DNA from 4 places in the Streptomyces siamensis genome. Region 2 is predicted to be linked to each of the others. Evidence: riboswitches for the same ligand, from Rfam matches in the RefSeq annotation. Region 2 holds a riboswitch; each other region holds the start of a gene.
The links. A riboswitch is a leader RNA that binds a small molecule or an ion and turns the genes downstream of it on or off. The one in region 2 is predicted to bind cobalamin.

Region 1: it holds a riboswitch for cobalamin, as region 2 does, so the genes downstream of both, ABEB03_RS42710 (CbtB domain-containing protein) here and nicT (Nickel transporter NicT) in region 2, are expected to answer to the same signal.
Region 3: it holds a riboswitch for cobalamin, as region 2 does, so the genes downstream of both, ABEB03_RS45205 (cobalamin biosynthesis protein) here and nicT (Nickel transporter NicT) in region 2, are expected to answer to the same signal.
Region 4: it holds a riboswitch for cobalamin, as region 2 does, so the genes downstream of both, ABEB03_RS19970 (ribonucleoside-diphosphate reductase subunit alpha) here and nicT (Nickel transporter NicT) in region 2, are expected to answer to the same signal.

The regions. Positions count from the first base shown of each region.
Region 1 is NZ_BAABKB010000047.1:154,126-161,077, forward strand. It holds gene ABEB03_RS42690 (oxygenase MpaB family protein) at 1-351, opposite strand, end outside; gene ABEB03_RS42695 (acyl-CoA dehydrogenase family protein) at 421-1,602, opposite strand; gene ABEB03_RS42700 (hypothetical protein) at 1,690-1,830, shown strand; gene ABEB03_RS42705 (CbtA family protein) at 1,892-2,662, opposite strand; gene ABEB03_RS42710 (CbtB domain-containing protein) at 2,685-2,906, opposite strand; cobalamin riboswitch at 2,945-3,085, opposite strand; gene ABEB03_RS42715 (histidine phosphatase family protein) at 3,229-3,807, shown strand; gene ABEB03_RS42720 (ferredoxin) at 4,141-4,515, opposite strand; gene ABEB03_RS42725 (nuclear transport factor 2 family protein) at 4,613-5,005, opposite strand; gene ABEB03_RS42730 (LacI family DNA-binding transcriptional regulator) at 5,119-6,198, opposite strand; gene ABEB03_RS42735 (TIM barrel protein) at 6,397-6,952, shown strand, end outside.
Region 2 is NZ_BAABKB010000002.1:372,503-379,454, reverse strand. It holds gene ABEB03_RS04455 (single-stranded DNA-binding protein) at 1-302, shown strand, start outside; gene ABEB03_RS04450 (Cys-Gln thioester bond-forming surface protein) at 600-1,964, shown strand; cobalamin riboswitch at 2,216-2,419, shown strand; gene nicT (Nickel transporter NicT) at 2,448-3,551, shown strand; gene ABEB03_RS04440 (YcnI family copper-binding membrane protein) at 3,645-4,397, opposite strand; gene ABEB03_RS04435 (hypothetical protein) at 4,428-5,009, opposite strand; gene ABEB03_RS04430 (D-2-hydroxyacid dehydrogenase family protein) at 5,135-6,127, shown strand; gene ABEB03_RS04425 (DUF2087 domain-containing protein) at 6,231-6,869, opposite strand.
Region 3 is NZ_BAABKB010000076.1:66,710-73,661, forward strand. It holds gene ABEB03_RS45190 (lysozyme) at 1-439, shown strand, start outside; gene ABEB03_RS45195 (inorganic phosphate transporter) at 617-1,870, shown strand; gene ABEB03_RS45200 (hypothetical protein) at 1,883-2,104, shown strand; cobalamin riboswitch at 2,367-2,507, shown strand; gene ABEB03_RS45205 (cobalamin biosynthesis protein) at 2,618-3,580, shown strand; gene ABEB03_RS45210 (cobyric acid synthase) at 3,630-5,138, shown strand; gene cobN (cobaltochelatase subunit CobN) at 5,135-6,952, shown strand, end outside.
Region 4 is NZ_BAABKB010000013.1:281,308-288,259, forward strand. It holds gene mctP (monocarboxylate uptake permease MctP) at 1-1,366, shown strand, start outside; gene ABEB03_RS19965 (GNAT family N-acetyltransferase) at 1,513-2,037, shown strand; cobalamin riboswitch at 2,112-2,250, shown strand; gene ABEB03_RS19970 (ribonucleoside-diphosphate reductase subunit alpha) at 2,386-4,767, shown strand; gene ABEB03_RS19975 (ribonucleotide-diphosphate reductase subunit beta) at 4,830-5,786, shown strand; gene ABEB03_RS19980 (hypothetical protein) at 6,046-6,501, shown strand; gene ABEB03_RS19985 (hypothetical protein) at 6,462-6,701, opposite strand; gene ABEB03_RS19990 (helix-turn-helix domain-containing protein) at 6,796-6,952, shown strand, end outside.

The DNA of each region.
Region 1 (6,952 bases), on a different contig from region 2:
GTCCGTCAGCCGGAAGCCGGAGCGCCGCAGCACGTGGAGGTAGGAGTCGATCTCGGCGCAGTGCACCCACAACAGCAGTCCGGGTTCGTCGACCGGGTGGCGCTCCCCCGTGCCGGGGTCGGTCGTCGTGAGCATGCTGTGAATCTTTCGCACCCTCGCCCCCGCCTTCTCGGCGGCCTCACCCGTGCCGTACGTCGTCGTGCCGACGAAGTTCGCGGTGCGCATCAGCCGGCCCCAGGCGTCGCGCCGGAAGTCGGAGTTCTGCGTCACCCCGCGCACGACGCGTGGGTGCAGGGCCTGGAGGTACAGCGCGCGGATGCCGGCGACCCACATCATCGGGTCGCCGTGCATCTGCCAGGTCACGGAGCCGGGACCGAAGAGTCCCGGGTCGCCCGGGAACGTGCTCTCCACCGTGTCAGGCTAACGCCGGACCCGGGGCATCCCCAGTCCGATCCACGAGATGATCTCGCGCTGGATCTCGTTGTTGCCGCCGCCGAAGGTGAAGATCACCGCGGAGCGGTAGCCGCGTTCGAGCTCGCCGTGCAGGACGGCCCCCGCGGAGCCCTCCTTGAGCACCCCGGGCGCGGCGACGATCTCCATCAGCCAGGCGTATGCGTCGCGGCGCGCCTCGGAGCCGTACACCTTGACCGCGGAGGCGTCCTGCGGGGTGAGGGTGCCCTCCTGGACGGCGTTCACCATCTTCCAGTTGAGCAGTTTCATGGCGTCGAGCCGGGTGTGGGTCTGCGCGAGCCGGCGGCGCACCCACGGGAGGTCGGCCACGCGGCGGCCGTCGGTGAGCTTGGTCTCCATGGCCCAGCGCTGAACGTCGTGCAGGGCCCGGATCGCCATGGTGCCGTGCGCGGCGAGCGTCACGCGTTCGTGGTTGAGCTGGTTGGTGATCAGCCGCCACCCCTTGTTCTCCTCGCCGACCCGACGGGTGACGGGGACCCGGATGTTCTCGTAGTAGCTGGCGGTGGTGTCGTGCGAGGCGAGTGTGTTGATCAGCGTGCACGAGTAGCCGGGGTCGGAGGTCGGCACCAGGAGCATGGTGATGCCCTTGTGCGGCGGGGCGTCGGGGTCGGTGCGGACGGCGAGCCAGACCCAGTCGGCGGTGTCGCCGTTCGTCGTCCAGATCTTCTGCCCGTTCACGACGTAATCACCTTCGCCGTCACGGACCGCCTTCGTCTTCAGCGCGGCGAGGTCGGTGCCGGCGTCGGGCTCGCTGTAGCCGATCGCGAAGTCGATCTCGCCGGAGAGGATCCTGGGCAGGAAGTGGGACTTCTGCTCCTCCGTCCCGAACTGCATGATCGTCGGTCCGACGGTGTTCAGGGCCATCAGGGGCAGGGGCACGCCCGCCTGGGCCGCCTCGTCGAAGAAGATGAACTGTTCCATGGGGGTCAGCCCGCGCCCGCCGTACTCCTTCGGCCATCCGACGCCGAGCCAGCCGTCCGCGCCCAGACGTCGGACGGTCTCGCGGTAGAAGCGCTTCTGCGAGGCGGGGTCGGCGTACCGGGCGTAGGCGTTGTCGGGCACCAACTGGGCGAAATAGTCACGCAGTTCGGTGCGCAGACGCTGCTGCTCCGGCGTGTATTCGAGATGCACGGCGCCTCCTGTTGCCCGGTGCCCGAGCTGGTTCTCCCGGCTGGTCGGCGCACAGAGTAGAACGTGTTGCAGAACTTGGGAATGCCGATGACGCGTCAGAGGGATTTCCCGTGGGCCCCTTCGGCGACCACCGCCACTCTTCCCCCCGGGCCGGCGCGAGACGTGGACCTCGACGTCGGCCTCACGGCGCTGCTGGACGGCTTCGAGCTGCTGATCCGGCCGGCCTGACGTCCGGTGCACGCAGGAGGGCGGCCCCGGTCGAGGACCGGGGCCGCCCTTCCGTCACCGCTCAGTGGGCCACGGGAGTCGCCCCCGCGGTGACCTCCTGCCGGTCTCCGGCGGCCGGCTTCGGCGCCAGTACCCGTTCGGCCAGGAACCCGAAGACGAGCCCGAAGGCGGTCCACAGGGTCAGCTGGATGGCGAGGGCCGCGAGCCGGAACTGCCAGAGCAGGGTGCCCGAGAAGTCCTTCGGAACCTCGTTCACGGCCGGCAGGAAGGCGTAGGCGAGACCGATCGTGAGGACGAAGAACGCGCCCGCCGCGATCGTCGCGTTCCAATTGCCGAGGCGCGGCGCGAGGCGCTTGCCCAGGATCACGGTCGCGACGGCCAGCAGCACGCTGAGCACCATCATCAGGAAGTACAGGGTCGTGCGCTTCCCGATGGTGTCGGGATCGCCGACCGACGGCGGGTTGGCCGGGTACTTCAGGAACGGCACGACATAGACCGCGAGCAGGCCCGCCACCGACAGCAGCAGCGCGCTCGCCCGCGGCCCGAAGCGGCCGATCCTGCCGAGCGCGAAGCAGTACGCGAGAGCGGCGATACCACCGAACGCGACCCCGTAGACGAGGACGCCGGTGGCCAGGCCGCCGGTGGACTGCATCGTCCGGGACACCGCTTCCACGCCGTGCTCGTGCGCGTGGGAGTGCGCCTCTTCGTAGCCGATCGCCGAGTCGACGCGCGGCTCGCCCAGGAAGTAGGCGACGACCAGGGCGAGCAGGCCCGCGGCGAGTCCCGCGAGCATGCCACGCACCAACAGGTTTCTTACGATTGAGGAATTCATCGGCTCGTACGTCCCGTGTCCGTCAGTGGCACGGGAAGCCGAGCAGGTGGCGGGCGTCGTGGACCCACTCGTGGACGTTCTCGCCGGACACGACTGCGGTGGCGCCCTGTTCGGCGCCGACGAAGTAGAGCAGGACCAGCATCAGGATGCCGAAGAAGACCGCCCAGGGGGCGATCGCGCCGATCGGCAGCTTGGCGGGTACCGCGGTGGGTGTGGCGGTCGGCTGAGCGACGGACTGCGCCATGGGGCAGAACCTCCTGGGGAACTCGCGTCCCATTTCGGTGGTGCACTGGACGACAGCCGCGGGTCTGACTTGCCCCGCCCTCACCGCCCCTGGAGTGGGGGGTTCGTGCTGGGCTTACAGTGGCGCGACCGTGCCGGATTTCCACCGGGCTTCCGCCGAGCCGTCGTCGATTTCGACGCGACGGTACCGCGTCGGCGGGTTCCGGCCAAGGGCGCACGAGGGAGCACGGGGCGCGCCCCACGGACCGGGTGTGCCGCGGATTCCCTTGCCCCGTAAGGCTTTTCGGGTCGGCGGACACCACGAAACCCATGAGAGTGAGGACATGACAAGTCGAGTGATCTTGATCTCAGCCGCGATCGGCACCGCGCTGCGCGAGGCCCGCTTCGACGACGGACGTCCGCTCGACGCGTCCGGACTGCGGCTCGCGCGGGCGGCCGCGGGACGACTGCCGGCCGCGGAGCGGCAGTGGGTCTCCCCCGTCGTGCGCTGCCGTGCGACCGCCGACGCGCTCGGCCTCGAAGGCGTGCCGGACGCACCGGAGTTGGCCGGGCTCGACGTGGGCCGCTGGCGCGGTGCGACGCTGGCGGAGGTGAGCGCCGAGGAGCCCGAGGCGGTGGCGGGCTGGCTGGCCGACCCCGGAGCCGCGCCGCACGGCGGCGAGTCGGTACGGGCGTTCTGCGACCGGGTGGCCGGCTGGCTGGACGGCACCGCGCACGTGTCGGGCCGGACGGTCGCCGTGGTCGAACCGGAGGTCGTACGGGGCGCGCTGGTGCGGGTTCTGGGGGCGCCGGACGCGGCCTTCTGGCGCGTCGACGTACCGCCCCTGACCGCCACGGAGTTCAGCGGGCGATCGGGGCGCTGGAACGTCCGCGCGGGGCGGCCGCTGGTGGAGCCGGGCTGAGGTGACGGCCGGAGCGCGCCGCCGGCCGGACCTCCGTTCGCCCCACGGAGTTCCGGTCGCCCCACGGAGTTCCGGCAGCCCGTCGGAGTTCCGGTCGCCCCACGGAGTTCCGGCAGCCCGTCGGATTACGGTCGTCCCACGAAGTTACGGTCGTCCGTCGGAGCGCCGTTCCCGGCCCGGAAGTTCCCGTCCCGTCCCGCCGTGCCGCTCCCACCCGCGCCCGGGCGGGCAGGCCGGCGGCTCCGGAGGGTGCTCGGCCCAGAACGGCCGCCACGGCGCTCGGCGCCGACCTGCCCGGACGGCGCGCTCGGCGCCGGACGGCCCGGGCCGCGCTCAGCCCAGGATCGCGAGAAAGTCCGAGCACGCCTGCGCGCAGGCACGGCACTCCTTCGCCGCGTCCTGCGCACCGTCGTACTCGTCGAAGACGTCGGCGCCCTCCAGACAGACGTCGCGGCACCATTCCACCTGGGAGCGGACGGCGGCCTCGTCCCGGTGCACCCCTTCGGACAGCACCAGGCAGGTCGCGTCGCACACTTCCGTGCACTGGATGCCCTTGCGGCGTACGAGGTCCTGTTCCTTGGGCCCGTCCGGATCCATGAGGCTCGCGCGCAGCGCACAGACCCTGGCGCACTCGGTGCACGCCTGGGCGCAGGCGAAGCGGTCCTCGAGGAACCGGATGAGCTCCTGCCGGGAAGTCGTCGATGTCACGACGCGCGGGTAGCCGCGCGCCTTCGCGTCAAACCCGTCCACCGCCTCCGGAACGCGGTCCTCGTGCGCACGGTGCGCGCCGGGGGGCCGCCCGACGTCACGCGCCGGCCGCCTCCTGAGCGATCCGGTCGAACTGGGCTCCCATCGCCTCGGAGAGCGCCTGGGCGGCGGACAGCGGGCGGACCATGACCATGAAGTCGTCGATCTTCCCGTCCTCGTCGAAGTGGAGGAAGTCGCAGCCGGTGATCTTCTTGTCGCCGACCTTCGCCTCGAAGACGAGCGCGTGGTCGCGGCCGTCCGCGCCGCCGATCTCGCGGACGTAGTGGAAGTCGGTGAAGACGCGTGTGACACCGCGGAGGATGGCAGCGGTGATCGCCTTCCCGGGGTAGGGCTTGAAGGCGACGGGGCTGTGGAAGACGACGTCGTCGGCCAGCATGTCCTCGACCGCGGCGAGGTCACCGGCCTCCACGGCCTTGCGGAAGGAATCCATCACGCCCACCTCATCCTCATACCCATACTCAACAAATTGACTATTCGCTGATCACACTAGCCACGCGGCAGGGCGCCGTCCAGCCTCGGAGACCGTTCGGCCTCGGAGACCGTTCAGCCACCCGTCGGGGCGGCCGTGGTGCCGCGCACCACCAGGCGCGGGGCGATGACGGTCTCCTCCCCCGACCCGGACCCCTCCCACGGGCCCGCTCCCTCCGACGCCCCGCCACCGGAGGCCGCATCTCCCTCCAGACGCGCCAGGGCCCGGCCGACCGCCTCCCCCGCGAGCCGGGAGATGTCCTGGCCGACGGTGGTGAGGTCGATGTGCGCGAGGCGTGACAGACGGCTGTCGTCGAAGCCCACGACGGAGATGTCACCGGGCACCGAGACGTGGGCGCGCAGGAAGATGTCGAGGACACCGGTGGCGCAGCGGTCGTTGAAGGCCAGGACCGCGGTGGGGCGGGAGTCCGCGTCGAGCAGGGCGCGGGCCGCGGCGGCGCCGTCCTCCTCGGTCGGGCCGCCCGGCAGGACCCGGGCCCGGTCGCCGAGGCCGTGCCGGTTCATGGCGGTGCGGTAGCCGCGGCGCCGTTCGGCGGCGCCCGGTGCCCGGCCGCCGTCGATGTGCGCGACGTCGCGGTGGCCGAGTGCGACGAGGTGGTCGACGGCCCGGCGGGCACCTTCGTCGTCCGCGGTACGCACGACGTCCACCCCGGCGGGGGGCGGGCGCAGCCGCCGGGCCACGGACACGACCGGGACCTGGGCGGCGAGTTCAGCCAGCCGGGCGGTGGGGGCCCGTGGTCCGAGCAGGATCAGCGCCTCGCAGCGGTCCGCCAACAGAGCCTCCACCGCCTGCTGTTCGCCGCGGCTCGGGGTGACGGCACTGAGCGCGAGCTGGTAGCCGGCCGGCTCGGCGGCGGCGTACAGACCCTCGACCAGGTCGGCGTGGAAGGGCTCCTGGAGGCCGAACTGCACGCCGAGCAGGCGCGAACGGCTGCTGCGCAGCAGGCGGGCGCGCGCGTCGGGCCGGTAGCCGATCTCCCGCGCCGCCGCGAGCACGCGCTCGCGGGTGGCGGCACCGGCACCCTTGGTCCCGCGCATCACGATGGAGACCAGGGCGACGGACACCCCCGCCCGTTCCGCGACGTCGGCGAGGGTGGGCCGCTTCCCGCCCGGACCCGAGGAGCTCGGAGACACGGCTGCCCTCCCTGTTCGGCATGGCTTCCCGTTCGGCACGACTTCCCGTTCGGCACGACTTCCCGACGAGATCGTAGACCAGCGCCGAACGCACTGGTCGGAAGTACTGCAACGTTCTAGTCCACCGCGCCCGCGACACCTTGACAAGGCGCTCGACCGCTGGCGTACTGCTGCTCCGGGACTGGAACGTTCTAGCAAATGCGAGAGCCGGAAAGCAGGCGATGCACGGTGTACACGCTGGCGGTCTGTGCCGAGATGGTCTTCGGGGACCTCCCCGTCCCCGAGCGGGCGCGACGCATCCACGACGCCGGTTTCCAGGTCGAGATCTGGGACTGGACGCGGCACGATCTGACCGCCCTGGAGCGGAGCGGGGCGGCCTTCTCCTCCATGACCGGCTACGTCCGCGGAAGTCTGACGGATCCGGACGGCGCGGACGAACTGCTGCGCACCGCCGCGGAGTCGGTGCGGGTCGCGGAGCGCCTCGGCTGCCCCCGGCTCAATCTGCACGGCACCGGTCTCGACGGCGAGGGCCTGCCGGTGACCGCGGTGACCGGCGAGGCCACCGGTCCGATGTGGATCGCCGCCCAGCGCACGCTGAGCCGGGTCGCGGACCTGGGCGAGCGCTCCGGGGTGGTCTTCACGCTGGAGAACCTCAACACCGCCGTGGACCACCCCGGTGTGCCGTTCGCGAAGGCCTCCGACACGCTGGCCCTGGTGGCGGCCGTGGACCGGCCGGGACTGCGGATGAACCTGG
Region 2 (6,952 bases):
CGAAGAGGTCCCTCGCGACGAACGTGGGGGCGTCCGTTTCCGTGGGCGATCCGGTCCTCGTCCAGGGGCGGTTGAAGGTCCGTACGGAGACGCGGGACGGCCAGAGCTGGACGTCCGCGGACATCGACGCGACGGCGGTCGGACACGACCTGTCACGCGGCACATCGGCCTTCCGCCGACCGCCGAAGGGGGACACGGGACCGGTCTCGCCGCCCCGCCCTGAACCGAGTTGGGAGACACCTCCACCCGCCTCTCCGGACGCGGCCTCCCAACAGCGGTCCGAGCCTGTCGGAGTGACGTGATGTCAGAGGACCGCGCGATCTGACCGAACTGCGACTTATCGGCGAATTCAAACCGATCCGCCATCATTGATTTGTCGATAAGCGCAGCTCACAAGCAGGTGAGCGATAACGATTCCGAGTCGGATCGGTTATCGGATGGAATGACCGGGGAGCGTGGTGCGCCGCGTCTTTAGGATGCCGGGCATAGCTCACGGGGCTTCTGATTCTGCTGGCGGGACCTTCCCCCACATCAACGGGTCCTGCGCGAAGGGGAATTCTGTGTTTCGTTCGTTCTCTGCGTCGTTCGCGCGCAGGCGGGTGACAGCCCGTCTCACCGCCGCGACGTTGGTGTCGGGTCTCGTCGCCGCGGGGGCGCTCGCCACCGCCGGCACGGCCGCCGCCGACGAGACCCCGCAGAGCCTCGGTGGCGCGACCGCCACCATCGGCGACCTGAAGACCTACGGCTCCGCCGTCATCCACGACCACGGCGAGGACTCGTGGGTCTCCGCGGGTCTGTTCGAGATGTCCGTCGACGACGGCGGCATGCTGCAGACCTACTGCGTCGACCTCCACAACCCGACCCAGCGGGACGCCAAGTACCAGGAGACGCCCTGGAGCGGCACGTCGCTGGGCGCCAACAAGGACGCGGGCAAGATCCGCTGGATCCTGCAGAACTCCTACCCGCAGGTGAACGACCTCGCGGCCCTCGCCGCGAAGGCCGGCGTCGCGAGCCTCACGGAGAAGGACGCGGCCGCCGGCACGCAGGTGGCCATCTGGCGGTACTCGGACGGCGCCGACGTGGACGCGGCCGACCCCGGCGCGCAGAAGCTCGCGGACTACCTGCAGAAGAGCGCGCGGAACCTCCCCGAGCCCAAGGCCTCGCTGAGCCTCACCCCGCCCGCGGTCTCCGGCCATGCCGGCGAGCGGCTCGGCCCGGTCACGGTGCACACCAACGCGGACAGCGTGGCGGTGGCGCCCCCGGCGGACGCCGCAGGCGTGAAGATCGTGGACAAGGACGGCAAGCCGGTGACGTCCGCCGTCGACGGCGGCCACGTCTACTTCGACGTCCCGAAGGACAGCGCGGACGGTTCGGCCGCGCTGACGGTGCAGGCCTCCACGACCGTGCCGGTCGGCCGTGCCTTCACCTCCGAGACCCGCAGCCAGACCCAGATCCTCGCGGGCTCCAGCGAGTCGACGGTCTCCGCGACGGCGACCGCCAACTGGGCCGAGAAGGGCGCCATACCGGCTCTGTCCGCCAAGAAGAACTGCGCCGAGGGTGGCGTGGACATCACGGCGGCCAATGAGGGCGACGAGCCGTTCACCTTCGAGCTGATGGGGAGCGAGCACACCATCGGGGCGGGCGCGTCCGGGACGGTGACCATTCCGCTCCAGGAGGACCAGGCGTACGACTTCACGATCACCGGTCCGAACGGCTTCCAGAAGCGGTTCAAGGGCGTCCTCGACTGCAAGACCCAGGGCAGCGCGAACGACATCACGACCCAGACGGTCAGTGAGCCGAGCCCTGCCTCGGTGGGCGGCACGTCCGCCGGCGACAGCGATCTCGCCGAGACCGGCAGTTCGAACGCGACGCCTGTCATCGCGGGGATCGCCATCGCCCTCGTCGTCATCGGCGGCGCCGCGGTGGTCCTGGTCCGCCGCAAGAAGTCACCCACGCAGGACTGAGCCGCACAGGACTGAGCCACCCGGCAGCTCGGCAGCTCGGCAGCGGGTGACCGTACTCAGGACGGCTTCGTGAGCCCGTGGCCCCGGCCCGCCCCAGGCGCCCGGGGGCACGGGCCCTGCCGAGGGGCCGCTCCACCGGCCGGCCGGACGTGTCCCGCACCCCGGGTCAGGCGGTCCCGCGCCGCGGGCAGCCGTTTGTGATCTTCGATACCCGCACGGGCGCTCGGCTTTGCAGCGGGCCCGGGCCGCCCCTACGGTTGTCGGGCCGTGGTGTTCGGGAAGACCGGTGACGGCCCCTCAGGGGCCCAGGCCGGAGCGGCCCTCGCCACTGTGATCGGGGAGTTTCCGTCCCGTGCCGCCCTCCTCGGGCGGCGCCACTGGCCGTGCGGCCGGGAAGGCAGGGGCGGACGCGCGAACCCGTCAGCCAGGAGACCGGCCACGGCATCTCACGAAGTGATCCACGAGGTGCTGGAGCGTGACCGCATGACCCTGCCCACGCAGTCGTCCCCTTCCGCCGCCACGTTCCGCTGGCGGCGCGAGGACACGGTACGGACCGCCGTGCTCCTCGCCGCGATCGCGGGCCTGCACGTCGTCGCCTTCGGCATCCTGTTCCTGCTCGTGGTGCCCGAGCACTACGAGGTCGGTTCCAGGGCCTTCGGCATCGGACTCGGCGTCACGGCCTACACGCTGGGCATGCGGCACGCCTTCGACGCCGACCACATCGCCGCGATCGACAACACCACCCGGAAGCTGATGGCCGACGGCAAGCGACCGGTGTCGGTGGGCTTCTGGTTCGCGCTCGGGCACTCCAGCGTCGTGGTCCTGCTGGCCGCGCTCATCGCCGGAGGCACCCAGCTGGCCGGGCGCATCATGAACGAGGGCTCCAGCACGCATCAGGTGCTCGGTGTCATGGGCACCACGGTCTCCGGGTCGTTCCTCTACCTGATCGCGGCCCTGAACCTGGTGGCGCTCGTCGGCATCCTGCGGGTGTTCCGGGCGATGCGCGCGGGCGAGTACGACGAGGCCGAACTCGAACAGCACCTGGATTCACGCGGGTTCATGAACCGCGTCCTCGGCCGTTTCACGAAGTCCATCACCCGGCCGGGACAGATGTATCCGCTGGGCTTCCTGTTCGGCCTGGGCTTCGACACCGCCACCGAGGTCACGCTGATGGTGATGGCGGGCAGCGGCGCCGCGGCCGGGCTGCCCTGGTACGCGATCCTGTGCCTGCCGCTGCTGTTCGCCGCGGGGATGAGCCTGTTCGACACCCTGGACGGCACGTTCATGAACTTCGCCTACCAGTGGGCCTTCTCCAACCCGGTCCGGAAGGTCTTCTACAACCTCACCATCACCGGCCTGTCCATCGCGGTGGCCTTCTTCATCGGCACCATCGAGCTGGTGGGCGTCCTGCACGACAAGCTCGAACTGAGCGACGCGGTGACCGGCTGGATAGCGGGCCTCGACCTGGACAACGTCGGGTACATCATCGTCGGCCTGTTCGTCGTCGTCTGGGCGGCGGCGGTGGCGTACTGGCGGCTCGCCAAGGTCGAGCAGCGCTGGGCGGTCCGCCCCGCCGACGGGAACTGACACCGAGCCGCCGCCCCACCGACCGGAACCGGCGGGGCGGCTGCCGCGCTGTGGACGGGCGCCCGCGTTCCGGTCGCGGGCGCCGCGCGGCGGCTAGGAGCGTGCGTTCCGGCCGCGGGCGAGGGCGAACCCTGCGGCGAGCAGCCCGAGGACACCCACGACCAGCCCGGCGACACCCAGGCCGCGGGCGGTCGAGTCACTGCTCTTGTCGCTCGCCGTCGAGGCCTTGGCGGTCGACTCCGACGCCGGCGCCGACGAGGAGGCCGAGGACGACCCCTCACCGGAGCCCGCTCCGCCCTCGCTCCCGGCGGTGAGCGAGAGCAGCGGCGCCGGGCTCTCCGGCTCCTCGCCGCCCTTCGGCGTCTCCTCGATCCAGCGGACCACCTTGCCGTCCGAGTAGGTCTGCAGGGTCTTGAAGGTCAGCTGGTCGGTGTCGTCGGGCAGTTGACCGAAGGCGACGTCGAAGTCCTGGAACTCGCCGTGCCGGATCCGGCCGCCGGTCCAGGTGATCTCCGAGACGGCGTCGGTGATCGTGCCGTCGTCCGTCTTGATCGGCTTCTTCAGCCGGGTGGTCGTCACCTTGGCGGTCCAGCCCGCCTGCGGAGTGACCAGAACACCCAGGACGGGATGGTCGGTGGGCAGGAACACCTGCACCTTCGTGGTGCTGGCGGTGTCCTCCTCATTGGGGACGCGGAAGGTCAGGACACCGTCCGTGGCGCCCTTGGGGTAGCTCTCGGGGTGGACCGTCACATGCGCGAAGGCGGCACCCGCCGCGGCCAGGACTCCGGCGGTGCTCAGGGCGGCGACGACGCCGGCGCGGCGCAGGGTGGTGCTCATCGGGGACATCAGGGGACTCCGTACTGGTGTGGAACGCGGTCAGGTCGTGTACGCGAGCCCGGCCGGCGGTCCCCGACGAAAGACGGCGTACCGCAGCAGCACCTGCCGCAGCGGACGCGCCGGCACCGACACGCGGTGCACGGCACCCCGGCGCGCCGGTGCGAAGGACGTTCCCGTCCGTACCCGCCACCACGCCACGAGACCCGGGACGAGCGTCACGGCCCACCGCAGCAGGGTCCACAGCGCGGCCTCACCGCGCCGCAGCCACCAGGTCACCAGCAGGGCCGCGGCCAGATGTGCGGCCGTGGCGTGCGGTGTCATGGCGTGCGTGTGCGTCATGTGCGCCCCGTGCATGGGCATCGCCATGCGTGGCCGGGCGGCCTCGAACCCGAAGTGGAGCCCGGCCTGCGCGGCCAGCATCCCGCCGCCGATCCCGAGCAGCGACCGTTCCCGGCCGCCCAGCAGACAGGCGGCGACGAAGACGGCGAGGATCCCGGCAGCGTCCGCCCGGAGCGGCGGTGCCTGTCCCGTGGCCAGTCCGTGTCCCCCGGCGGCAAGCAGCACGCACAGCACGGCGAACACCGCCGCGCGCAGGCTCCGTACTGCCGGGGACGCACTCATGGAGCCCAGATACTGCCATGCGGCGGGAGGGGCCGTCGTGGCTTCCCGGGAGCCGCCCCGCATCCGGACGCTCCGGCCCCGACACGGCTCGGATAGGGTCCGGTTGATCCTGGGAGGGACCTGACATGCGACTTCGCTGCGCCGTGCTCGACGACTTCCAGGGAGTCGCGACCGAGGTGGCCGACTGGTCGCCGCTCGCCGACGACGTGGAGGTCGTCAGCTTCCGCGAGCGGCCCCGGGCCGCCGGCTCCGCCGTGGGCGGCGAGGCCGCGGCGGAGGACGCGCTGGCGGCGGCGCTGGCGGACTTCGACATCGTCGTCACCCTGCGCGAGCGGGTGCCCTTCCCGGCGTCGCTGCTCGCCCGGCTGCCCCGGCTCAGGCTGCTGATCGCCTCCGGAATGCGCAACTCGGTGATCGACTACGCCGCCGCCGAGACGTACGGCGTGACCGTGTGCGGCACCCCCAGCTCCTCGACGCCCCCGGTGGAGCTGACCTGGGCGCTGCTGCTCGGCCTGGCCCGCGGCATCGTCACCGAGAACGACGCGCTGCGGACGGGCGGCCCTTGGCAGAGCACCGTGGGCGCCGATCTGCACGGCCGCCGGCTCGGCCTGCTCGGGCTCGGGAAGATCGGCGGCCGGGTGGCCCGGGTCGGACTCGCCTTCGGCATGCGGGTCAGCGCCTGGAGCCAGAACCTCACCGCGGAGCGCGCCGCCGAGGTCGGTGTGGAACGGGCGGCCTCCAAGGAGGAGTTGCTCGCGAGCAGCGACTTCGTCTCGGTCCACCTCGCGCTCGGCGAACGCACCCGGGGCCTGGTCGGCGCGTCCGAGCTGGCGCTCCTCAAACCGACCGCGTACCTCGTCAACACCTCGCGCGCGGCGATCGTCGACCAGGACGCGCTGCTCGCCGCCCTGCACGAGGGCCGGATCGCGGGCGCGGGCGTCGACGTGTTCGACATCGAACCGCTCCCCGCCGACCACCCGATGCGCTCGGCCCCGCGCCTGCTGGCGACCCCGCACCTCGGCTATGTGTCGCGGGCCAACTACGAGACGTACTACGGCGCGGCCGTCGAGGACATCCAGGCGTTCCTGGCCGGCGAGCCCGTGCGCCGGCTGGGCTGAGCACCCGGCCCGCGGGCGCCCGAGCCGGCGCCGCAGGCACTCGGGCCGTCGCCGCGAGCTCTCAGGCCGTCATCACGAGCCCTCAGGTCGTCGCCACGAGCCCTCAGGCCGTCGCCGCGGGCCGCCAGTAGAAGCCGTACTGGCGTTGCAGGTGATGCAGGTCCACGAGGTAGCGCCGCAGGGTCACATGGTCGACGGGGGCGTCCTCGCACCAGGCGCGGAGCTTCTCGTTGACGGTCCGCTCCGGGTACTCGACACCGAGCTCGAAGGTCCGCTCCGCGATGTGCCGCAGCACGACCAGCTTGCGCTCCCACTGCGACGGCAGCCGGACCAGGCGGCCGTCGCGCACGAAGGTCCGCAGCACCGTCTCGGACCGCTCGTCCCGCGAGCCGTAGTCCTCGGTGGCCGCCGCGCGCGGGCGGGCGGCACGTGCGAGATCCCGGAAGCGCTGGTGGGCGACGCCCAGGCGTCCGTCGGCCTCGGCGATCACGCCCTGGTCCCGGAGCCGTCGCAGGGCGACGGCGGTGTCCTTCGGGGAGAGTCCCGCCCGTTCCCTGACCTGCGTCGGGTCGTCCGCCCCGAGGGCCACCGCGGCGAAGGCGCGCACCCGCTTCTCCTCCGCGAACAGGCCGATCAGGCCGACGAGTTCGGCGGGGTCCGGCAGATCGGGCAGGTCGCTCCGACCGCTCGGCGGGTCGGTGGGCCGGTCGGTGGGAAGGTCGGTCGGTTCGTCGGTCGGCATGCCCGGCAGGCTAGTCCTGGGCGGGCCGGGCGCCGTAACGAATTTCCTCCCGTTCTTCCTCCCGTTCCTTCGGCCGTACGGCA
Region 3 (6,952 bases), on a different contig from region 2:
GGACAAGTCCTCCGGCACCACCCAGGCCGCGTACTTCGTGCGCAACGGCGGCGCCTGGCGCGCGGACGGCTGGACGCTGCCGCCCGCGCTGGACATCGAGTACAACCCGTACGGCAAGCGCAAGTGCTACGGCCTGAGCAAGGCCGGGATGGTGAGCTGGATCAAGGCGTTCAGCGACGAGGTCAAGAGGCGGACCGGCCGCCGCCCGGTGATCTACACGACCACGCACTGGTGGAACACCTGCACCGGCGCCAGCCGGGCCTTCGGCGCGAACCACGCCCTGTGGCTGGCGCGCTACGACTCCGCGGACGCCGGCACCCTGCCCGCCGGCTGGTCGTACTGGACGTTCTGGCAGTACGACAACAGCGGCAGCCTGCCGGGTGACCAAAATCTCTTCAATGGGTCCATAACCGGACTCAAGCGGCTCGCCCGAGGCTAGACACTGGTAGCGGAGCCCGATATTCCGCCTGCGTTCGAGGAACGGGGGACCCCTCCGGCACAAACGGAGGGGCATCCCGCCGATTGAGACACCCCACAGCCTGCCTCAGTTCATCTTCCGTTCACCCAGGTTGCTTACGGTCCACATGCCACTGACGTCCAACAGAAGCCTGGGTAAATGGAACACATCACGCTCCTCCTCGGAATCGTGATCGTCACCGCTCTCGTGTTCGATTTCACGAACGGTTTCCACGACACTGCCAACGCGATGGCGACGACCATCTCGACCGGCGCTCTCAAGCCCAAGACGGCGGTGGCCATGTCCGCCGTGCTGAATCTCGTCGGTGCGTTCCTCTCGGTGGAGGTCGCCAAGACGATCTCCGGCGGAATCATCAACGAAGAGGGCATACGCACCGAAGTGATCTTCGCGGCGCTCGTCGGCGCCATCCTCTGGAATCTGCTGACCTGGCTCCTGGGTCTGCCCTCCAGCTCCTCCCACGCACTCTTCGGCGGCCTCATCGGTGCCGCCGTCATGTCGGCGGGCTGGTCGTCGGTGAACGGTTCGACCGTCGTCACCAAGGTGCTCATCCCCGCGGTGGCCGCGCCGATCGTGGCCGGAATCGCCGCCATGCTGGCCACCCGGCTGACGTACCGCATCGGCGGTCGCGTCGAGGAGAAGGCGACCGCCAAGGGCTACCGCGCCGGCCAGATCGCCTCCGCCGGCCTGGTCTCCCTCGCCCACGGCACGAACGACGCGCAGAAGACGATGGGCATCATCACCCTGGCCCTGGTCACCGGCGGCGTCATCGCCCCCGGCTCGAACCCTCCCACCTGGGTCATCGTCTCGGCCGGTATGGCCATCGCGCTCGGCACCTACCTGGGCGGCTGGCGCATCATCCGCACGATGGGCAAGGGCCTCACCGACCTCGCGCCGCCGCAGGGCTTCGCCGCCCAGACCAGCGCCGCGACGGCCATCCTGGCCTCTTCGCACATCGGCTTCTCCCTCTCCACCACCCAGGTCTGCTCCGGCGCCGTGATGGGCTCGGGCCTCGGCCGCAAGGGCGGTGTGGTCCGCTGGTCGACCGCGACCCGCATGTTCGTGGCCTGGGGTCTGACCCTGCCGGCCGCGGGTCTGGCCGGTGCCTCCGCCGAGTTCCTGACCAAGCAGGGCACCTGGGGCATCGTCCTCACGGGCGTGCTGCTGGTCGCCGGCGCCGGCGTCATCTGGACGCTGTCGCGCCGCCAGCCGGTCACCGTCGACAACGTGAACGACGTCGACGCCGAGCCCGCCGGCGTCGTCACCACGGCGATGGCCGCCGTCGCCGTGCCGCCGGCCGGCCCGGTCACCACGGCCGACTCCGAGCTCAAGGCCACCATCCCGGTGCCGGACCCCGGCCCCTCCGCCGAGCCCACCCGCCCGGCCACGGTGTAAGGAACCAACAGCATGAACATCGACTGGGCAGCCCTCGGCTCCGTCTTCGGAGTCAGCCTCGGGGCCACCGTGGCACTCGTCGGCCTCTTCACCCTCGGCATCGTCGGCCTCTCCAAGCGTGAGTCGGCGTCCGCCCGGGGCGACTCGGCGGCCCTCGCGGTCACCGGCGCGTACGCCTGCTTCGCGGCCTGCGCGGCGGCCGTGGCGTACGGGATCTTCATCATCGTCTCCTGACACGGGCGACGCTCTGCCGCACGAAGGGCGGGTACGGGACCCTCTGTCCCGTACCCGCCCTTCGTCGTGCCGGGCCTCCGGCGCGAGGGGACGACAGGCGGACGTGCGCGGCGGGATGCGTTCCGGGTCGTCGGAAGGCGGTCCGCGGGCCTGCGCAACGACCCCGGAACACGGTGCAATTCGGTCTTGGCGGGCAGCCGGGCATGGTGGCGGTGTGGGGCTCAGCACACTCTCTCCTCGCAGGTCAACAGCAAGTTGACGGCTGTTCTCGCCCCGTGGTGGACTGCCGGAGCCAAGTACGGCGGCAAGAGAGGAAGCCGGTGCAAGTCCGGCGCGGTCCCGCCACTGTCACCGGGGAAGAGATGTCCCGGGAGCCAGGAACTCTCACCGCCGGTCTCGTCGAACCAGGGCGTGGACACCCTGAGTGAGGACATGTCGCCATGCACGGCTGCCCAAGTGCTCTGCGCAGGACGCGAACGACGGTTGAGACCGACCTGACGGCCGGCTGAACCGATGCGTGCCGATCGCGTCTTCGCGTACGGCGCCGCCGCCGGCCTTCTCGGCGACCTGCTGCTCGGTGATCCTCGCCGGGGGCATCCGGTCGCCGTGTTCGGTCGGGCCGCGGGCGCCGTGGAACAGGTGTTGTGGCGGGACGACCGCGGCCGGGGTGCACTGCACACCGCCGTGTGCGTGGGCGGTGCCACCGCCCTCGCCGCCCTCGCCCGCCGCGCCGTCCGGCCCTCCCCCGCCGCCTCCGTCGCGCTGACCGCCGCCGCCACCTGGGCCGTCGTCGGCGGCACCACACTCGGCCGTGAGGCGCGGGCGATCGGCTCGGCGCTCGCCGCGGGCGACGTGGAGGTGGCCCGGGAACGGCTGCCGCACCTGTGCGGGCGCGACCCCCAGGCGCTGGACTCCGACGGAATCGCGCGGGCCGTCGTCGAGTCCGTCGCCGAGAACACCTCCGACGCCGTGGTGGGAGCCCTGGTGTGGGGGGCCGTCGGCGGTGCGCCCGGTCTGGTCGCCTTCCGCGCCGTGAACACGCTCGACGCGATGGTCGGGCACAAGTCGCCCAAGTACCGGCGGTACGGCTGGGCTTCAGCGCGGCTCGACGACGTCGCCGGCTGGCCGGGGGCGCGGCTGACCGCCGTGCTCGCGACCGTCGCCGGTGGCGCCCCGCGCAGCGCCGCCCGCGCCTGGCGCACGGATGCCCGCAAGCATCCGAGTCCCAACGCCGGTCCGGTGGAGGCCTCGTTCGCGGGGGCGCTCGGGGTGCGGCTCGGCGGGACGCTCTCGTACGCGGGCCGGGTCGAGCACCGGCCCGTCCTCAACGGCGACGGCCGTGCGGTGGCCGTCGCCGACATCGAACGGGCCGTACGGCTGTCGCGTCGCGTGGGCTGGCTGGCGCTGGGCGCGTGCGCCGTCGGACGGACGCTCGTCGGGCGCGCCGCCGCACGGCGGAGAGGGGCCGGGGCATGACCGGGGAGGGGTACGCCATGGATGCCGGAGCGCGCGAAGGGGCCATGTCATGAGCGGCGGACTGCTGATCGCCGGAACGACCTCCGACGCCGGCAAGAGCGTCGTCACCGCCGGGATCTGCCGGTGGCTGGTGCGACGGGGCGTCAAGGTCGCGCCGTTCAAGGCGCAGAACATGTCCCTCAACTCGTTCGTCACCCGTGAGGGCGCCGAGATCGGGCGCGCACAGGCCATGCAGGCGCAGGCCGCGCGCGTCGAGCCGACCGCGCTCATGAACCCCGTGCTGCTCAAGCCGGGCAGCGACCGGAGCAGTCAGGTCGTGCTCATGGGCAAGCCCGTGGGCGAGATGAGCGCGCGCGGCTACCACGGAGGTCGCCAACAGGCGCTCCTCGGCACGGTCCTGGACTGTCTGGCCGAGTTGCGGGGCACGTATGACGCGGTGATCTGTGAGGGGGCCGGCAGCCCTGCCGAGATCAATCTGCGGCGCACCGACATCGTGAACATGGGCATCGCCCGCAATGCGGGGCTGCCCGTGCTCGTCGTCGGCGACATCGACCGCGGCGGTGTGTTCGCCTCCTTCTTCGGGACGGTCGCGCTGCTGTCGCGCGAGGACCAGGCGCTCGTCGCCGGGTTCCTCGTCAACAAGTTCCGCGGTGACGTGTCGCTGCTGGAACCCGGTCTCGACATGCTGAAGGACCTCACCGGGCGGCCCTCCTACGGTGTGCTGCCGTTCCGGCACGGTCTCGGCATCGACGAGGAGGACGGGCTGCGGGTGTCGCTGCGCGGGGCGGTCCGCGAGTCGGAGGTCACCGCCCCTGTCGGCGCGGACGTTCTGCGGGTCGCCGTCTGCGCGGTGCCGCTCATGTCGAACTTCACGGACGTCGACGCGCTGGCCGCCGAACCGGGCGTGGTCGTGCGGTTCGTGGACCGGGCCGAGGAACTCGCCGACGCCGACCTGGTCGTGGTGCCCGGGACGCGGGGAACCGTGAAGGCGCTGGAGTGGCTGCGTGAGCGCGGACTCGCCGACGCGCTGCTGCGCCGGGCCGCCGAGGGCCGGCCCACGCTCGGCATCTGCGGCGGCTTCCAGCTGCTCGGCGAGCACATCGAGGACGACGTGGAGAGCCGGGCAGGCCACGTCGACGGGCTCGGACTGCTCCCGGTGCGGGTGCGGTTCGCGCACGAGAAGACGCTGACCAGACCGGTCGGCGAGGCCCTGGGAGAACGGGTCGAGGGGTACGAGATCCACCACGGCGTCGCCGATGTCACCGGTGGGGAACCCTTCTTGGACGGATGCCGGGTCGGCTCCGTGTGGGGCACCCACTGGCACGGCTCGCTGGAGTCGGACGGATTCCGGCGGGCCTTCCTGCGCGAGGTGGCCGCCGCCGCGGGCCGCCGCTTCGTGCCGGCCGCCGACACGTCGTTCGCGGCGCTGCGTGAGGAGCAGCTGGACCGGCTCGGCGATCTGATCGAGGAACACGCGGACACGGACGCGCTGTTGCGGCTCATCGAGTCGGGCGCGCCGCAAGGACTGCCTTTCATTCCACCGGGAGCGCCCGCATGAGCACAGTGTTGTTGTTGTCGACCGCCGACACGGATCTGCTGGCGGCCCGTGCCTCCGGTGCCCCGTACCGGATCGGCAATCCGACCCGGGTGGACGTCGTGACGGAGCTGCCCGCGCTGCTCGACGGCGCGGACGTCGCCGTCGTACGGCTGCTGGGCGGAAAGCGCGCCTGGGAGGAGGGGCTGGCCGTGCTGCGGGCGTCGGGTGTACCGACCGTCCTGCTCGGCGGCGAGTCCGTGCCCGACGCCGAGTTGATGGCCGAGTCGTCGGTGCCCGCCGGTGTGGTCGCGGAGGCGCTGCGCTACCTGGTGGAGGGCGGCCCGGCCAACCTCACCGAACTGGCGCGGTTCCTTTCCGACACCGTGCTGCTCACCGGGGAGGGCTTCGAGGAGCCGCACCGGACGGCCGAGTTCGGTGTGCACGGTGAACGCGTGGTCGCCGAGGGCCGTCCCACGGTCGGCGTGCTGTTCTACCGGGCCCACGAGCTGTCCGGGAACACCGCGTTCGTGGACACGCTGTGCGACGCGATCGAGGCGCGGGGCGCCAACGCGCTGCCGGTGTTCTGCGGTTCGCTGCGCGGCGCGGACCCGGGCCTGTACGAGATCCTCGGCAGGGCCGACGCGCTGGTCGCCACCGTGCTCGCGGCGGGCGGCACGCACGCCTCGCAGGCGTCTGCGGGCGGCGACGAGGAGGCGTGGGACATCGGCGCGCTCGCCGACCTGGACGTGCCCGTCCTCCAGGGCCTGTGCCTGACCTCCTCGCGGAGCGCCTGGGACGCCTCGGACGCCGCCCTGTCCCCCATGGACGCGGCGATGCAGGTCGCCATCCCGGAGTTCGACGGGCGGCTGATCACGGTGCCGTTCTCCTTCAAGGAGCAGGGCCCGGACGACGTCCCGGTGTACGTCGCCGACCCCGAGCGGGCGGCGCGGGTCGCCGGGATCGCGGTGCGGCACGCCCGGCTCAGGCACAAGCCGAACGAGGACAAGAAGCTCGCGCTGGTCTTCACCGCCTACCCGACCAAGCACTCGCGGGTCGGCAACGCGGTCGGCCTGGACACGCCCGCCTCGGCGGTACGGGTCCTGGACGCGCTCAGGGGCGCCGGGTACTCCCTGACCGAATACCCCGACAACGGCGACGAGTTGATCCACCGGCTGATCGAGGCGGGCGGCCACGACGTCGAATGGCTCACCGAGGACCAGCTGGCCGCCGCTCCCGCGCGGGTGCCGCTCGCCGACTACCGGGCCTGGTTCGACGAGCTCGACCCGGGGCTGCGGGACGCCATGCTGGAGGCGTGGGGCGAGCCGCCGGGCAGCCTGTACGTCGACGGGGACGAGATCGTGCTCGCCTCCCTGCAGTTCGGGAACGTCGTCGTGATGATCCAGCCGCCGCGCGGCTTCGGCGAGAACCCCATCGCGATCTACCACGACCCCGACATGCCGCCCTCCCACCACTACATGGCGGCCTACCGGTGGCTGGAGAACAGTTTCGGCGCCGACGCGGTCGTCCACATGGGCAAGCACGGCACGATGGAGTGGCTGCCGGGCAAGGGCCTCGGCCTCAGCGGGGGTTGCGCGCCGGACGCCGTGCTCGGCGAGCTGCCGCTGATCTACCCGTTCATCGTCAACGACCCCGGCGAGGGCACCCAGGCCAAGCGCCGCGGGCACGCCACCGTCGTCGACCACCTCGTGCCGCCGATGGCGCGCGCGGACACCTACGGCGACCTGGCCAAGCTGGAGCAGCTGCTCGACGAGTACGCGCTCGTCTCCGACCTGGACCCGACGAAGGCCCCGGCGGTGCGCGCGCAGATCTGGACG
Region 4 (6,952 bases), on a different contig from region 2:
GGGCGCGGCCGGCTTCTTCGCCGTGCCGTACACGATCCTGGTCTACCCGCTGATCTTCACCTTCCTGCCGCGCCTGTGGTCGGTGTCCCACAAGCACGGATACGTGACGACGTCCGACTTCGTTCGCGGCCGCTTCGGCTCCAAGGGTCTGTCCCTGGCCGTGGCGATCACCGGCATCCTGGCGACCATGCCGTACATCGCGCTCCAGCTGGTCGGCATCCAGGCCGTCCTGGACGTGATGGGCGTGGGCGGCGGCGACAACACCAACTGGTTCGTCAAGGACCTTCCGCTGCTCATCGCCTTCGGTGTGCTGGCCGCCTACACCTACTCCTCGGGCCTGCGTGCCCCCGCCCTGATCGCGTTCGTGAAGGACACCCTGATCTACATCGTGATCGCGGTGGCCATCATCTACATCCCGATCAAGCTGGGCGGATTCGACGAGATCTTCAAGGCGGCGGGCGACAAGTACACCGCGGCCGGCGCGGGCGGGCTCGTGCCTCCCGAGGCGGGCCAGTGGACCTACGCCACGCTCGCGCTCGGCTCGGCACTCGCGCTGTTCATGTATCCGCACTCGATCACGGCGACGCTGTCCAGCCGCAGCCGCGAGGTGATCCGCCGCAACACCACGATCCTCCCGCTGTACTCGCTGATGCTGGGCCTGCTCGCGCTGCTCGGGTTCATGGCGATCGCGGCCGGGGTGAAGGTCACCAACGGCCAGCTCGCGATCCCGCAGCTGTTCGAGAACATGTTCCCGGACTGGTTCGCGGGTGTGGCCTTCGCGGCCATCGGCATCGGCGCGCTGGTCCCCGCGGCCATCATGTCGATCGCCGCCGCGAACCTCTTCACGCGCAACATCTACAAGGACTTCATCAAGCCGGACGCCACTCCGCAGCAGGAGACCAAGGTCTCCAAGCTGGTCTCCCTGCTGGTGAAGGTGGGCGCGCTGGTCTTCGTCCTCACCATGGACAAGACGGTCGCCATCAACTTCCAGCTCCTGGGCGGCATCTGGATCCTGCAGACCTTCCCGGCCCTGGTCGGCGGCCTGTTCACCCGCTGGTTCCACCGCTGGGCGCTCCTCGTCGGCTGGGCCGTGGGCATGCTCTACGGCACGATCGCCGCGTACGGGGTGGCCTCGCCGACGCAGAAGCACTTCGGCGGCAGCGCCAAGGAGATCCCCGGCATCGGGGAGATCGGCTACATCGGCTTCACGGCGTTCACCCTGAACGTGGTCGTGACGGTCGTCCTCACCTTCGCGCTGCGTGCGTTCAAGGCCCCGGACGGCGTCGACGAGACGTCCGCCGAGGACTACACGGCGGACGCGGGCGACCCGGGGGTCGAGGTGGAGCTGCCGGTGGCGGCCCACTGACCCGGCGGTTCCACACTCCGCGGCGCCCCTCGGTCAGGGGGGCGCCGCGGTCTTTTCGCGCCCGCGGTCCTGCCGTCGTACGGTGACAGGTCCCAGCCCCTGGGAATTCGGCGGCCCTCCCGCGCGATCTCCCACAGACTGTGCGCATGGACACAGTCATCCGCGTCGCGCGTCCCGAGGAGTACCCGGGCCTCGGCGAGATCACCGCCCAGGCCTATCTCGGCGACGGACTGCTCGACTTCGGGGAGAGCGACGCGTACCTCGGAGAGCTGCGGGACGTGGCCAAGCGCGCCGCCGCGGCCGACGTGCTCGTCGCGGTCGAACGCGACTCCACGCCCGGCACGCAGCGGCTGCTGGGTGGGGTGACCTTCGTGCCGCGCGGCGGCGCCATGGCCGACATCGCCCGCCCCGGCGAGGCCGAGATCCGCATGCTCGCGGTCGCCCGCGAGGCACGCGGCCGGGGTGCCGGGGAGGCACTCGTCCGCGCCTGCGTCGACCGCGCACGGGCCACGGAGGGCTGCGTACGCATCGTGCTGTCCACCCAGCACTCCATGCACGCCGCCCACCGGATCTACGAGCGCCTCGGCTTCACCCGCACCCCGGACCGCGACTGGAACCCGATCCCGGAGCTGGACGACATCAGGCTCCTCACCTACGAACTGACGCTCTGACAGCTCTCCTGCCACCCTCCGAAGCCGACACGACACAACATGTGGGGGTGGTCCCGCAGCCCGGCACAAGATGTATGCTCATGCTCGCTGTCGCCGCAGGGGAATCCGGTGCGAATCCGGAACTGTCCCGCAACGGTGTACTTGTGCGTGTTCGCGTATCCGCCTGCACGCGCTGGCTTCAGTCCGAGGACCTGCCGGCAGCGCACCCCGGCCGTCCGGCCCGGGTGCCGACGACGTCCGGGCCTCGCGGAATGGGCCGGTGGACGCGGTGCGCTGCCCTCCGGTCAGCGCCCCCGTGTGCCTCCGTGCCTCCCGACAGGCCCCGTGCCGAGCGAGGGAGAGCCCCACGTGACCATCGCGCCAGCCGATCCGGCTTCAGCGTCAGCGCAGCAGGCCCCGGTGGAGACGGACGGTCCCGGTACCGCGCTGCTGCGGATCCTGACCGATCTCACCGCCGACCTCCCCGACGCCGACCCCGGCCGGGTCGCTGCCGCCGCGCTGCGCGGCCGGTCCGCCCGGGCCGACGAGGCGGAGCTGCGTGAGCTGGCCACCGAGGCGGCGGCGGGACTCATCTCCGAGGACCCCGCGTACTCGCGGCTGGCCGCCCGGCTGCTGACGATCAGCATCGCGGCCGAGGCCGCCTCGCAGGGCGTCGCGTCCTTCTCCGAGTCGGTCGCCGTCGGCCACCGCGAAGGTCTTGTCGCGGACCGTACGGCGGAGTTCGTCCGCCTGCACACGGCCCGCCTCGACGCGCTCGTCGACGTCGAGGGCGACGACCGCTTCGGCTACTTCGGCCTGCGCACCCTGCACAGCCGCTATCTGCTCCGCCACCCGATCACCCGCCGGGTGATCGAGACGCCCCAGCACTTCATGCTCCGGGTGGCGTCGGGTCTCGCCGAGGACGACAGCGTCCGCTCCGTGGACGAAGTCTCCGCGCTCTACCGGCTGATGAGCCGCCTCGACTACCTGCCCTCCTCCCCGACGCTCTTCAACTCCGGTACGCGGCACCCGCAGATGTCGTCCTGCTACCTCCTCGACTCCCCGCTGGACGAGCTCGACTCCATCTACGACCGCTACCACCAGGTGGCCCGGCTCTCGAAGCACGCGGGCGGCATCGGGCTGTCGTACTCCCGCATCCGTTCGCGCGGTTCGCTGATCCGCGGCACGAACGGGCACTCCAACGGCATCGTCCCGTTCCTGAAGACCCTCGACGCCTCGGTCGCCGCGGTGAACCAGGGCGGCCGGCGCAAGGGCGCGGCGGCCGTCTACCTGGAGACCTGGCACTCCGACATCGAGGAGTTCCTGGAGCTGCGCGACAACACCGGTGAGGACGCCCGGCGCACGCACAACCTGAACCTGGCGCACTGGATCCCGGACGAGTTCATGCGCCGGGTGAACGAGAACGGCGACTGGTCGCTGTTCTCCCCGGCCGACGTGCCGGAGCTGGTCGACCTGTGGGGCGACGAGTTCGACGCCGCGTACCGCAAGGCGGAGGAGGCCGGGCTCGCCCGGAAGACCATCCCGGCCCGCGACCTGTACGGCCGGATGATGCGCACCCTCGCACAGACCGGCAACGGCTGGATGACCTTCAAGGACGCCGCCAACCGCGCCGCCAACCAGACCGCCGAGCCGGGCCACACCGTCCACTCCTCGAACCTGTGCACCGAGATCCTGGAGGTCACGGACGACGGGGAGACGGCGGTCTGCAACCTCGGTTCGGTCAACCTCGGTGCCTTCGTGAGCGACGGCGACATCGACTGGGAGCGGCTGGACGAGACCGTCCGCACGGCCGTGACGTTCCTGGACCGGGTCGTCGACATCAACTTCTACCCGACCGAGCAGGCGGGCCGCTCCAACGCCAGGTGGCGCCCGGTGGGCCTCGGCGCGATGGGCCTCCAGGACGTCTTCTTCAAGCTGCGGCTGCCCTTCGACTCGGCCGAGGCGAAGGCGCTGTCCACGCGGATCGCCGAGCGCATCATGCTCGCCGCGTACGAGGCCTCCGCGGACCTCGCCGAGCGCAACGGCCCGCTGCCGGCCTGGGAGAAGACCCGTACGGCCCGCGGTGTGCTGCACCCCGACCACTTCGACGCCGAGCTGACCTGGCCGGAGCGCTGGGCGGCACTGCGGGAACGCATCGCCGCGGTCGGCATGCGCAACGCGCTGCTGCTCGCCATCGCGCCCACCGCCACCATCGCGTCCATCGCGGGCGTGTACGAGTGCATCGAGCCGCAGGTCTCCAACCTGTTCAAGCGCGAGACGCTCTCCGGCGAGTTCCTCCAGGTCAACTCCTACCTGGTCGCCGACCTCAAGGAACTCGGCGTCTGGGACGCGCGCACCCGGGAGGCGCTGCGCGACTCCAGCGGCTCCGTGCAGGACTTCGCGTGGATCCCCGCCGAGGTCCGGGCGCTGTACCGCACTGCGTGGGAGATCCCGCAGCGCGGCCTGATCGACATGGCCGCGGCGCGCACCCCGTTCCTGGACCAGTCGCAGTCGCTGAACCTGTTCATGGAGACGCCGACGATCGGCAAGCTCTCCTCGATGTACGCGTACGCCTGGAAGCAGGGCCTGAAGACGACGTACTACCTGCGCTCGCGCCCGGCGACCCGCATCGCCCGCGCGGCCCAGGCGCAGGCGCAGCCCGAGAAGACCATCCCCGTCCAGCAGGTGGCCGACCCCGACGCCGTCGCCTGCTCCCTTGAGAACCCCGAGTCCTGCGAGGCCTGCCAGTGACGACCGCCCCGAACACCGAGAAGAACCTGCTCGACCCCGGCTTCGAGCTGACTCTGCGCCCCATGCGCTACCCCGACTTCTACGAGCGCTACCGGGACGCCATCAAGAACACCTGGACCGTCGAGGAGGTCGACCTCCACTCGGACGTCGCCGACCTCGCGAAGCTGTCCCCGGCGGAGCAGCACCTGATCGGCCGTCTGGTCGCCTTCTTCGCGACGGGCGACTCGATCGTGGCGAACAACCTGGTGCTGACGCTGTACAAGCACATCAACTCCCCGGAGGCGCGGCTCTACCTGAGCCGGCAGCTCTTCGAGGAGGCGGTCCACGTCCAGTTCTATCTGACGCTGCTGGACACCTATCTGCCCGACCCGGAGGACCGGACCGCCGCCTTCGCGGCCGTGGAGAACATCCCCTCCATCCGCGAGAAGGCCGAGTTCTGCTTCAAGTGGATGGACTCGGTCGAGAAGCTGGACCGACTGGAGAGCAGGGCGGACCGCCGCCGCTTCCTGCTCAACCTCATCTGCTTCGCGGCGTGCATCGAGGGGCTCTTCTTCTACGGCGCCTTCGCCTACGTCTACTGGTTCCGCAGCCGCGGCCTGCTGCACGGCCTCGCGACCGGCACCAACTGGGTGTTCCGCGACGAGACGATGCACATGTCGTTCGCCTTCGAGGTGGTCGACACGGTCCGCAAGGAGGAGCCGGACCTGTTCGACGACCAGTTGGAGCAGCAGGTGACGGACATGCTGCGGGAGGCAGTCGAGGCCGAGCTGCAGTTCGCCCGCGACCTGTGCGGTGACGGTCTGCCGGGCATGAACACCGACTCGATGCGTCAGTACCTGGAGTGCGTCGCCGACCAGCGGCTCTCGCGGCTGGGCTTCGCTCCTGTGTACGGCTCGGAGAACCCGTTCGCCTTCATGGAGCTCCAGGGTGTGCAGGAGCTGACCAACTTCTTCGAGCGGCGCCCGTCGGCGTACCAGGTCGCCGTGGAGGGCACCGTCGACCTCGACGAGGACTTCTGACGGATGTGCCGTGGGCGACGCCGGGCCGCTTGTGCGGCCCGGCGTCGTCGTGTCCCGGCCGCCCGCGGGGCGCAGCGGGGTCGGCGGGGGCCTCGCCACGGTGCCGTGTCCCGCGTGCGTCCGGGCCGGCCGGGGCCTTCGCCACGGTGCCGTGTCGTGCGTGCGGCGCGGCGGAAGATGCCTGGCCGCGGCACCGTGTCCGGGAGCGAGTGGATCCTGTGACGTGGGTGGCACGTCCAAGCGGCAAGGAGGTCATCTCATGCGCCGAACGACCCACCACCGGATACCGGCCCTCGCCGCGCTGGCACTGCTCCTCGCAGGCTGCGGCACACAGGGCGGGAGCGAAGCGGGCGGCAGCGGCACCGTGTCACCCGCCCCCACCACCCCGAAGGGCTGCGCCGCGGCACGGGCGGAGCTCGCCGCCACCGACACCGGCCGTACGTTCTGCCTGTCCGTGGGCGAAGTGATCCGGATCGGGCTGGACGGCACGTCCGCGCGACCGTGGGCGCCCGTCAAGGCCGGCGGCAGCGGTCTGGAGGCCACCAACAGCGGCATCGTTCTCCAGGCCGGTGACGCGTCCTCCGCGTTCAAGGCCGTATCGGCGGGTACGGTGCGGCTCACCTCGTCCCGCCCGCTGTGCCCGAGCGATCCGGCCCGGGTCTCGTGCGAGGGGCTTCAGGAGTGGGCGGTCACCGTGGTGGTGACGAAGCCGTGAGCCCGTGAGGAGCGCTCACCACCCGCGGGCGGCAGGGCCCCGCGCCCCGGGCGGTGGGCGTCCGCGCGGGAGCGTGCCTCCCTCAGCTGCCTGTCGACGCGCCGCTCGTGGGCGAGTCCGATCAGCGACGGGAGGGCCACCGCCACGAAGATCCCCAGGACGGTCAGGATTCCGACGAAGTTGTCCGTGAGTGCGTTCATGGACACTAGTGTCGCGCCGTTCACTCCTTACCGGCAGTGGCAGTACTGCCGCACACCCTCGAATTACTGCCACTTCCACGGCACACTGGGGCGCATGCTGAAGAACGTGGCCGCCATCCTGCTCGACGGTGTGCATCCCTTCGAACTCGGCGTGGTCTGCGAGGTGTTCGGGCTCGACCGCAGCGACGACGGTCTGCCCGTCTACGACTTCGCCGTCGCCTCGGCCGAGGGCCCGGACCTGGGTACGCACG